DNA from 2 places in the Paenibacillus stellifer genome. Region 1 is predicted to be linked to the other one. Evidence: predicted binding sites of a transcription regulator. Region 1 holds the regulator's gene; the other holds the start of a gene.
What was found. The regulator Rex, encoded in region 1, represses fermentation and respiration genes when NADH is low (regulators of the CRP and FNR family bind a similar motif). The targets are predictions, from matches to a motif close to TTGTGAAATATTTCACAA.
Positions count from the first base shown of each region.

Region 2: a site for Rex is predicted at 1,628-1,645, ahead of adhE (bifunctional acetaldehyde-CoA/alcohol dehydrogenase). Genes of this name have one in related genera too.

Region 1 covers NZ_CP009286.1:3,595,599-3,600,091, forward strand. Annotated here, with positions in the region: gene PSTEL_RS16600 (cell wall elongation regulator TseB-like domain-containing protein) at 233-751, opposite strand; gene PSTEL_RS16605 (amidohydrolase) at 818-2,119, opposite strand; gene PSTEL_RS16610 (redox-sensing transcriptional repressor Rex) at 2,109-2,759, opposite strand; gene dinG (ATP-dependent DNA helicase DinG) at 3,102-4,493, opposite strand, start outside.
Region 2 covers NZ_CP009286.1:3,821,923-3,826,415, forward strand. Annotated here, with positions in the region: gene adhE (bifunctional acetaldehyde-CoA/alcohol dehydrogenase) at 1-1,553, opposite strand, end outside; gene PSTEL_RS17695 (Crp/Fnr family transcriptional regulator) at 2,292-3,008, shown strand; gene PSTEL_RS17700 (formate/nitrite transporter family protein) at 3,273-4,070, opposite strand; gene nirD (nitrite reductase small subunit NirD) at 4,115-4,435, opposite strand; gene nirB (nitrite reductase large subunit NirB) at 4,464-4,493, opposite strand, start outside.

The DNA.
Region 1 (4,493 bases):
CGAATCCTTATACCTGTCGTCATGTCGTCATTATGTGACCGACATTTTTTGTCGCGCCTTAATACATCTAGTAGTATATCATAGGAGTATATACGAGGACGATTGATTTGTGAATAATATTTAAAATTTTACCTTCTATTTTCTGCCTATTGTATTCTCAAAATCTAAGGAAAACCCAAAAAACCTTCAGGCCGCAAGCGGCTTGAAGGTTTTAATTTGAGCAGAGTAATGGTCAACGACTGGGCAAGGAGTAGCCTTCACCAATCTGCTGTCCGTCCGAGAACCGATAGAACCGGTAATAATACTTGTCATTCTCTTTGCAAAAAAGCTGCCAGACATACTCTCCGTTATACGCGCCGGCAAGCAGACGTTTGATTTGAACGCCGGGAATTGAGGACTCGATCAGCTGCCTCATCTTCTTCTCGGAGACGCCTTTGGAGACCTCCTGGGCGTATACGCCGTTCTGTCCGCCGGCCGGCTTGCCATCCTCTGTGAAACGCACCCAGACCATCATATCCGTTCCGGATGCATTCTTGCCGCTGACGACCCAGTAGATGGAGTTCGCGTCCCACACCGATTTCCGGACACTATCAATCTCTGTCAGCCCCGCTGCGCTGTCTGCGGCAGCTTCGGCCGCGCTACGCTCATTCCATTGATCCCTCAGTACGTAGGCGAAGAATTGATAGAGGGCGAACAGAAAGAGCACGGCCAGAAAGATCCCGTACAGAATCCATTTTCTCCTAGTTCTCAACTTGCTGTTCTCCTTCTGTGAGGTTTAGGTTCCCGTCGTTACCAGACAGGCATAGACAAGCACAGGCTACCTTTTGAGCAGTCCCTCAAATGCTTCCTGCGCCTTGCGGCGGACTTCTTCCTCATCCAGCGTCAGGCAGAGGCCGTGCTTCACAACCTGCTTGCCATCTACCCATACATGCTCGACGTCCTTGGCGCTTGCCGAGTATACGGCATGTGATACCAGATCCGTATGCGGCAGCAGATGCGGCTGGTCAATATCCAGGGCGATAAAATCCGCCTTCATTCCGGGCGCAAGCTTGCCTATCTGATCCAGGAAGATAGACTTCGCTCCATACTCTGTAGCCATACGCAGAGCTTCACTCGCAGGCACAGCCGTCGGATCGCCGGAGACCCCTTTATGAATCAAGGCAGCCAGACGCATTTCCTCGAACATATCCAGATTATTGTTGCTCGCTGGACCGTCCGTTCCCAAGGAAACCGTAACGCCCGCCTTAAGGAGCTCGGGAACCCGCGCGACTCCACTCGCCAGTTTCAGATTGCTTCCCGGATTGTGGGAGACGCCGACCTGATAACGGGCCAGAATTTCAATCTCCTCGTCATTCAGATGCACCCCATGCGCCACCAGTGACGGCCGGGTGAACATGCCGAGCTTCTCCAGATGAGCGACGGGACGCAGCCCGAAATCCGCCTCATTCTGCTCCACTTCACGGCGGGTCTCCGACATGTGGGTATGCAGAGGAAGGTCCAAATCATGCGCGGCCTGAACGAATTTCTCGAAGAAATCAGGCGGACAAGTATACGGGGAGTGCGGCGATATCATCGCTGTAATCCGTCCCCCTGCGCTTCCGTGATAATCTTTGGCAAAGGCAACGGCTTCCGCCAGCTTCTGACGCTGCACCTCTTCCGGGCACAGTCCAATGACGCCGCGCATCAGCACGGCGCGAATGCCGGATTTCTCCGCCACCTCGGCCACCCGGTCCATATGATCGTACATATCAAGGAAGGTGGTCGTGCCGCCTTTCAGCATTTCCAGTACGGACAGCGCGCTTCCCCAGTAGACGTCATCTCCGGTGAATTTCGCTTCCATTGGCCACATTTTCTCCTGCAGCCAGATTTGCAGTGCGAGGTCGTCCCCATAACCGCGAAGCAGCGACATCGCCGCATGACCATGTGTATTGACCAAGCCGGGCATGAACAGCAGCCGGCTGCCATCGAATGTCTCCACGCCCTCGGGAACAGCATTCAATGCTTCTCCTATGTATGTGATTACCCCATTCTCCACGATCATATCTCCGCCAATCACGGCGGGCTTATCATCTCCGGGCACGACAAATTTGCCGCCGCGGACGATCCACTTATCGCTCATCCTGTTCTTCGTCCTTTCCGTCATGCAGATAATAGGCAAGGCTCTGCAGATCTGTTGTAAAATCGGCTGCGTGCACACGAACCTCTTGCGGGGTCTTCAGGATGACCGGAGCGAAATTAAGGATGGCTTCGATACCTGATTCAATCAGTATATTGGCCACATTCTGCGCTTCCTGGTCCGGCACGGTAATGATGCCAATCCGGATGCCCTGTTCGCGTACGGTCTTGGACAGCTCTTCCATCGGCTGCACGGTCAGCGTATTGATTTTGGTTCCGACCTTCGGCGGGTAGGAATCGAAGACAGCCGTAATTTTCATCGTGTCTTTCAAATAGGCGTTATAGTTGGACAGCGCGTGGCCGAGGTTACCGGCTCCGACCAGAGCAACATTGATCGGCTGGTCCAGCTTGAGAATATGACGGATTTTCTCGATCAGATAAGCTACATCATAACCGATGCCTTTTCTTCCGAAATCTCCGAAATAGGCAAGATCCTTGCGAATCTGGGCAGGGTTCAAATCCAGACGCTGGCCCAATTCCTGAGAAGAGACTGTGGAGATTTCGCGCCGGTGCAGGTCGTTCAGAAAGCGCAGGTATACAGGCAGCCTGCGTACAACGGCCTCTGATATTTTGTCCGATTTCATGAGTTCTCCTCCTAATCGATATCGGTGCCTTTCATCCCAAAACCTCTCAAAGTCCAGCCTTAGGCTATTACGTCAAGAGCCCGCAGGGCCACCTGCACCTCGTTCAGGACCTCCGTTCAAATGGCGATTGGACGAAGGCAGACGAAGCTTCGGCGGGTTTTGGGTGACAAGGACCGCTTGCATCCCTGACGGGACACTTTAAATATACGGGATCTGCTGCAATTACATGAACAGAAGACATTCCCGGAAATAGGGTTAATCGTAATAATATCAGCCATGACCAGCCGGTCTGACTTCAGGACGACTAAGAACTACGATCCGTCACTCAGCTTCCGCAGGTTATTAGGATACACCGTCCTGATGAAGCCATTCTGCGATGCGCGGGACCATCTGTTTGGTCGTCATATGCTCCATTTTGGGACCCGGGAGCGAATACAGGAAGTATTTGCCGTAATAAGACTCGATGACCCTGGTATCATATACGATGACGATCCCCCTGTCCTGCGCGGTCCGGACAAGCCGGCCAAAGCCCTGCTTGAAGCGGATCACCGCTTGAGGCACGGAGAGCTTCATGAACGGATTCTTCTTCTGGGCTTGAAGCAGCTCGGCCTTGGCCTCCGCTAGCGGATGGCTCGGGGGCTGAAACGGCAGCCTGACAATCGCCAGGCAGGTCAACGCATCGCCCGGTATGTCGACGCCTTCCCAGAAGCTGCTCGTTCCCAGCAGGACGGAAGCAGCTTTCTCCTGAAACCTTCTCAGAAGCTTGCTCCGGCTGCCGCCCTCCACGCCCTGTCCGAGCACGGAAATATCCTGGGCTGCAAGAGCTTCCTTGAGCGGCTCATACACCTGGCGAAGCATTTTGTAGGACGTGAACAGCACCAGCATCCTTCCCTGCGTCGTCACGGCGGCTTCCGCCAGCGACTGGACAAGCATATCGACGAATTTGGCGTCGCCCACGGTCCCCTTCACGCTCGGGAAGTCCCTTGGAATGACCAGCAGCGCCTGATCCCTGTACTTGAACGGAGAAGGCAGCTGCACGGTCTTGAGCCGTTCCTGCTCCTGGGCTTCGTTGAGTCCGAGGCTGTCGATCATGTACTGGAACGACTTGTCGACGGAGAGCGTCGCCGAGGTGAGCACCGCGCTTTTTTTCTTGTCGAAGAACAGGTCCTTCAGCTGAGCGCTGACATCTACCGGCACGGCATACAGATGCAGCGATTTGTTGCGGTAATTTCCGTTCGCCTCAAGCCAATATACTACATTCTCGTCGTTCATTCCCATAAAAAACCGCACCTGCTCCCGGATTTCGGCCAAATCCTTTAAGAGTCCGCCGATATCGGTCACCAGGCTGTCCGAAGAGGACTGGCTCTCCTGTTCCCGCATCTCCGTGAGCATCCCCTCGCCCTTGCGGATCACGTCGCTCAGAGAGCTGTGGAGTGTCTGCTCCAGCGCGGCAAGCTCCTCCCAGCCTGTTGGCTTGCGGGAAGGCAGCAGGCGATGAACGAGCTGACCGGCTTCGCCCCCTGCGTCGGCGCGCTCCGGGATCAGCGTGAACAGCTTCTCGCTCAGGAGTTCCCACGATTCCTTGATAGTCAGAAGGTCCGGATACATCCGGTCGATGATCGAGCTCCATTCCGCCGCCTGCTCGCTTCCGGAGCTCTGCAGCACATGGCGCAGCGCCGGCAGCTGGCCGGTCCTGCTGTCCTTATACAGCCGGTTCAGCGTGTGGGAAACTGT
Region 2 (4,493 bases), 230 kb from region 1:
ATGGCTACAGGAGTCTGACGTTGACGCAGGTAGTGCTCAACTCTTTCCACATAGCCCAGTTTAACCATCATCGGGTCGGTAATAATTGCAACGCGAGTGATGTCAGGCATTTTGGCCAGGTATTGAGTAGCGCCTTTTTCGAAGTAAATCTTATCCGGTACTTTAAACCATTGCATGTTCACGGTACGACGATTCACCCTTTTCACGTTGATCAAGTTGATTGCGGTAACGTTCTGCGATACCGAGTTGCGGCCGTAGGATCCGCAGCCCAGAGTCAGCGAAGGGATGTTCGTGTTGTAAATGTCGCCGATAGCGCCATGCGTGGAAGGCGAATTGACGAGAATACGTCCGGTCTGCAGACGGTTGGAGAACTTCATGATAACTTCTTCGTTGTTCGAGTGGATAGCCGAACTGTGGCCCATGCCTCCGAATTCAACGATTTGAGCAGCGCGCTCGATACCCTGATCAGCGTTCTTAACTTTGTAGCAAGCCAGAACCGGGCTCAGTTTCTCAGCGGACAGCGGGTACTTCGTACCTACGCCTTCCAGTTCGGCGACCAGAATCTTGGTTCCTGCCGGTACTTGGATTCCGCACATTTCGGCGATCTTCGTAGCGGATTGACCTACGATTGCCGGGTTAACTGCGCATTTCTCAACGTTCATAGCGCCGTTGGTCAGCTTGGCAGCTTCTTCTTTATTAACGAAGTAGCAGCCATTCGCGATCATCTTCTTCTTCACTTGGTCGAAGATGGCTTCTTCAATAATAACAGCCTGCTCGGATGCGCAGATCATGCCGTTGTCGAAAGTTTTGGAAAGGATGATGTCGGTAACTGCTTGGTCGATGTCCGCGCTCTTCTCGATGAAGGCAGGAACGTTACCAGGGCCTACGCCGAGAGCCGGTTTGCCGCAGCTGTATGCCGCTTTAACCATTGCAGCACCGCCTGTTGCCAGGATCAGAGCCACGTCCGGATTGTTCATCAGGGCGTTGGTTTTGTCCATCGTCGGCTGTTCGATCCATTGGATGCAGTTCTCAGGAGCGCCGGCTTTTACCGCTGCATCATGCAGGATTTTTGCCGCCGCGGCACTACAAGCTTGCGCCGACGGGTGGAAACCGAATATAATAGGATTACGTGTCTTAATGGAAATCAACGCTTTGAACATCGTGGTGGATGTTGGGTTGGTTACCGGTGTGATACCCATTACAATGCCGACCGGTTCGGCGATCTTCTGGAAGCTGTCGTAAGAGTTGTCTTCAATAACCCCTACTGTCTTGTCGTATTTGATTCCGTGCCAGATATATTCAGTGGAGAAAATATTCTTCGTGATTTTGTCTTCGTAAACGCCGCGGCCTGTTTCTTCAACAGCCAGTTTTGCCAGGTACATGTGCTTGTCGAGACCGGCAAGCGCCATAGCGTGCACAATGTTGTTCACTTGCTCTTGATCAAGAGCCATGAAAGCTTCTTGAGCCTTCTTTGCTTTATCCACCAAAGTCTGAATGTACTCTTCAGCGGTTGGTTGCTGTACCTGGGCGGCGACTTCATTCTTAACTGCCATTTCCCTCGTCCTCCTGTCAATTTGTGGTGTTTCCTCTCTACACATTGATCATAACATATCATGTACGTCTTGTATAGTGAAATCTTTCACAAAGTATAAATTTTTTTTGATCAGTTTTCAAAGCGCTTACATTTCGGGTATTTTTCCATGGTGTCATTAGCCCTACGGCAATGCTTTCCCAGTACACAAGCCCGCTGCCGTGCGCGAATCTTTTTTTCGCATTGACTGAAATTCCACAATATGGTTCTTGAAATTTAGCCCGGTAAGCTGTTATTCCTATTTTTAAATATTCAAAAGTTTTTATTAAAAAGTAGTTTCATATAATATACGCAATACGCAAAAATAAACCGCAGCGGGCTTCTCCGATCTGATTACTCGTTAGAATCCCTTTCCTTCATTATGTATCCCCTTGGTCTTCTCCGTTGTGAAAGCGCGTTGTATCAGTCTGCATAATGCGGCAGCATCCTCTCATGTAACAACTTCTCTATCACTTTCTAGTTGCCTAAGTCATTTCCATCATTTATAGTAAAAAAAACTCCTTCGGAGTTGTCGTTTACCCGCATATTGCGAAAACCTATTAAATATGGCACTGAAATTCCGGCTTTTTGAGTGAAATTAATCACAATGTTGAAATTTAGACACTATTTTTCGAGTTTTTTTCAACGCAAAGTCAGGAATTCATTGTATAATTAATTTAAAATTTATTGAAAAACTGAGGGAATAAAGGGGATATCGATTATGAATGAGCATACGAATGTTATCGAGGCCCATGGCAATACGAACTGTTTCTCTGAACAAAACTTCAACCGACTGCTCGTGACAATGAAAGATCGTCTGGTCCCTGAGGGATCGCATTTGTTCTGGGAAGGGGATTATTCGGATAAGCTGTTCTATCTGAAACGGGGACGCGTCAAGCTCACCAAATCCACGGACGAAGGCAAGGAACTCATCCTCTATATGTATCAAGCGGGTGATATGGTCGGCCAAGCGGATCCTTTCTTCAGCACGAAGCACAGCTTCACCGCCGAAGTCATCGAAGAAAGCGAAGTCGGCGTTATCGAGCATAAGGATCTGGAGATTCTGATCTGCCAGCACTGCGATTTCGCGATCGACTTCATGAAGTGGATGGGCATTCACCACCGGCTTACCCAGACCAAGTTCCGCGACCTGATGATGTACGGCAAACCGGGCGCTCTATGCTCCACGCTTATCCGGCTTAGCAACACCTATGGCGAGAAGAACGGCGACACAATTCTGATTAACAAAAAAATCACGCATACCGACTTATCCAACATGATCGGCGCGACGCGCGAGAGCGTTAACCGGATGCTTAGCGATCTCCGCAAAAAGGACGCCGTCGAGTATGAGAACGGCATGATCGTTATTAAGGATCTTGAGATGCTTCAGGATATTTGCCACTGCGAGCTTTGCCCTAACGAGATCTGCCGCATCTAATAAGTCTTCACGCTTGAACGTCATGGACTTCATGTTGTAGACGGACTAATCATCTGCCGACTAGTGATTACCCTCTTTACACCTCAGTGAAACATACACGTTCGTTTTTTTCGGCTCGGGTCCAGGTAGCCGAGAAGCGCCCTCGCAGGGCGCTTTTTTTATGCGATAAAGACTTTCCAAGTGCAATCAAAAAAGGCCGCCGCAGACCCCAAAAGGGACGAGCAGCGACCTTAAGCTACCTATGGTACAGTGCGTGCAAATCTTCTACTTTGCTTGACCGGAAGAGCCTCGGCGAACCGGGGAAATCAGCCAGTAGGCCATTCCTACGAACACACCGCCTCCGACGATGTTGCCAAGCGTGACGGGGATCATGTTATGAAGCCAGCCGGCCAGCGTTACGGTCTCCGGATGGTTCGGCAGCAGCAGGGCAACGCTCAGCAGCGTCATGTTGGCAACACTGTGCTCGTAGCCGCTGGCGATAAATGCGAGCAGACACCACCAGATCAGCACAAGCTTCGCCCCTTCACTCTTGGCGCGGGAGGACATCCAGATCGCCAGACAGACGAGCCAGTTACACAGAATTCCCCGGAAGAAGAGCTGGGAGAACGGCAGACCCATCTTCTTGGCCGCGGAGGCGAAGATAAGATGATCCGGTGCGGCAGCCTTGAACAGTCCCGTTCCCTGGATAAGCCAGGCGAGCAGCAGAGCGCCAGCCAGATTCCCGATAAAGACAACGATCCAGTTCTTGACGGTATCCCACACACTCGTTCTGCCTGCCAGGGTGCTGACGGTAAAGAACATATTATTGCCTGTGAACAGCTCGGAGCCGGCAAAGATGACAAGCGTCAGCGCGATTCCGAACGTCGATCCCATAATCAGAGGCTGGAATGGAGACTTGGCCGCCGCCAGAGGCGCACCCAGGGTAAATATCAAGATGATGCCAATACCGACGTACGCACCCGCCAGCAGCGCCGCCAAGGCGTACCTTGGCAGGCTCTCATTCATTTTATCCCGTTTGGCTACCGCCGCTTCAACAATGTTCTCCACGCTTTGCGTAAACATGTAACTACCCCCGCCCTATTTTCTCGTCTTTTTCATCTAACTGCCTAAATGCCGATTGCGATTTCATCCCCGTTTACATAGACCGGAAAGACAACGGCCTGACCTTTGTCCGGAGCCTGAACTTCGCCTGTGCGAAGATCGATCTTCCAGTCATACAGCGGGTCATACAGATAGTGCCCGGATACGATCCCTTCAGCCAGCGGACCGCCCTTCGGGTGCGGATTCCGGTTCTCCAGAGCATAGAACTCGTCTTGGGAAGTGCGGAAGACCGCGACCTCCTTGCCTTCAATGACGACCACACGGCCGATCTGTCTCAAATAATCCTCCACACGGCCGGCTGTATAGACCGCTTTTGCTGTATCCATTGTGCTCTCTCCTTTTCCCGGTAATGGCTTAACGGATCTCCGCATGCTCGAACAGAGC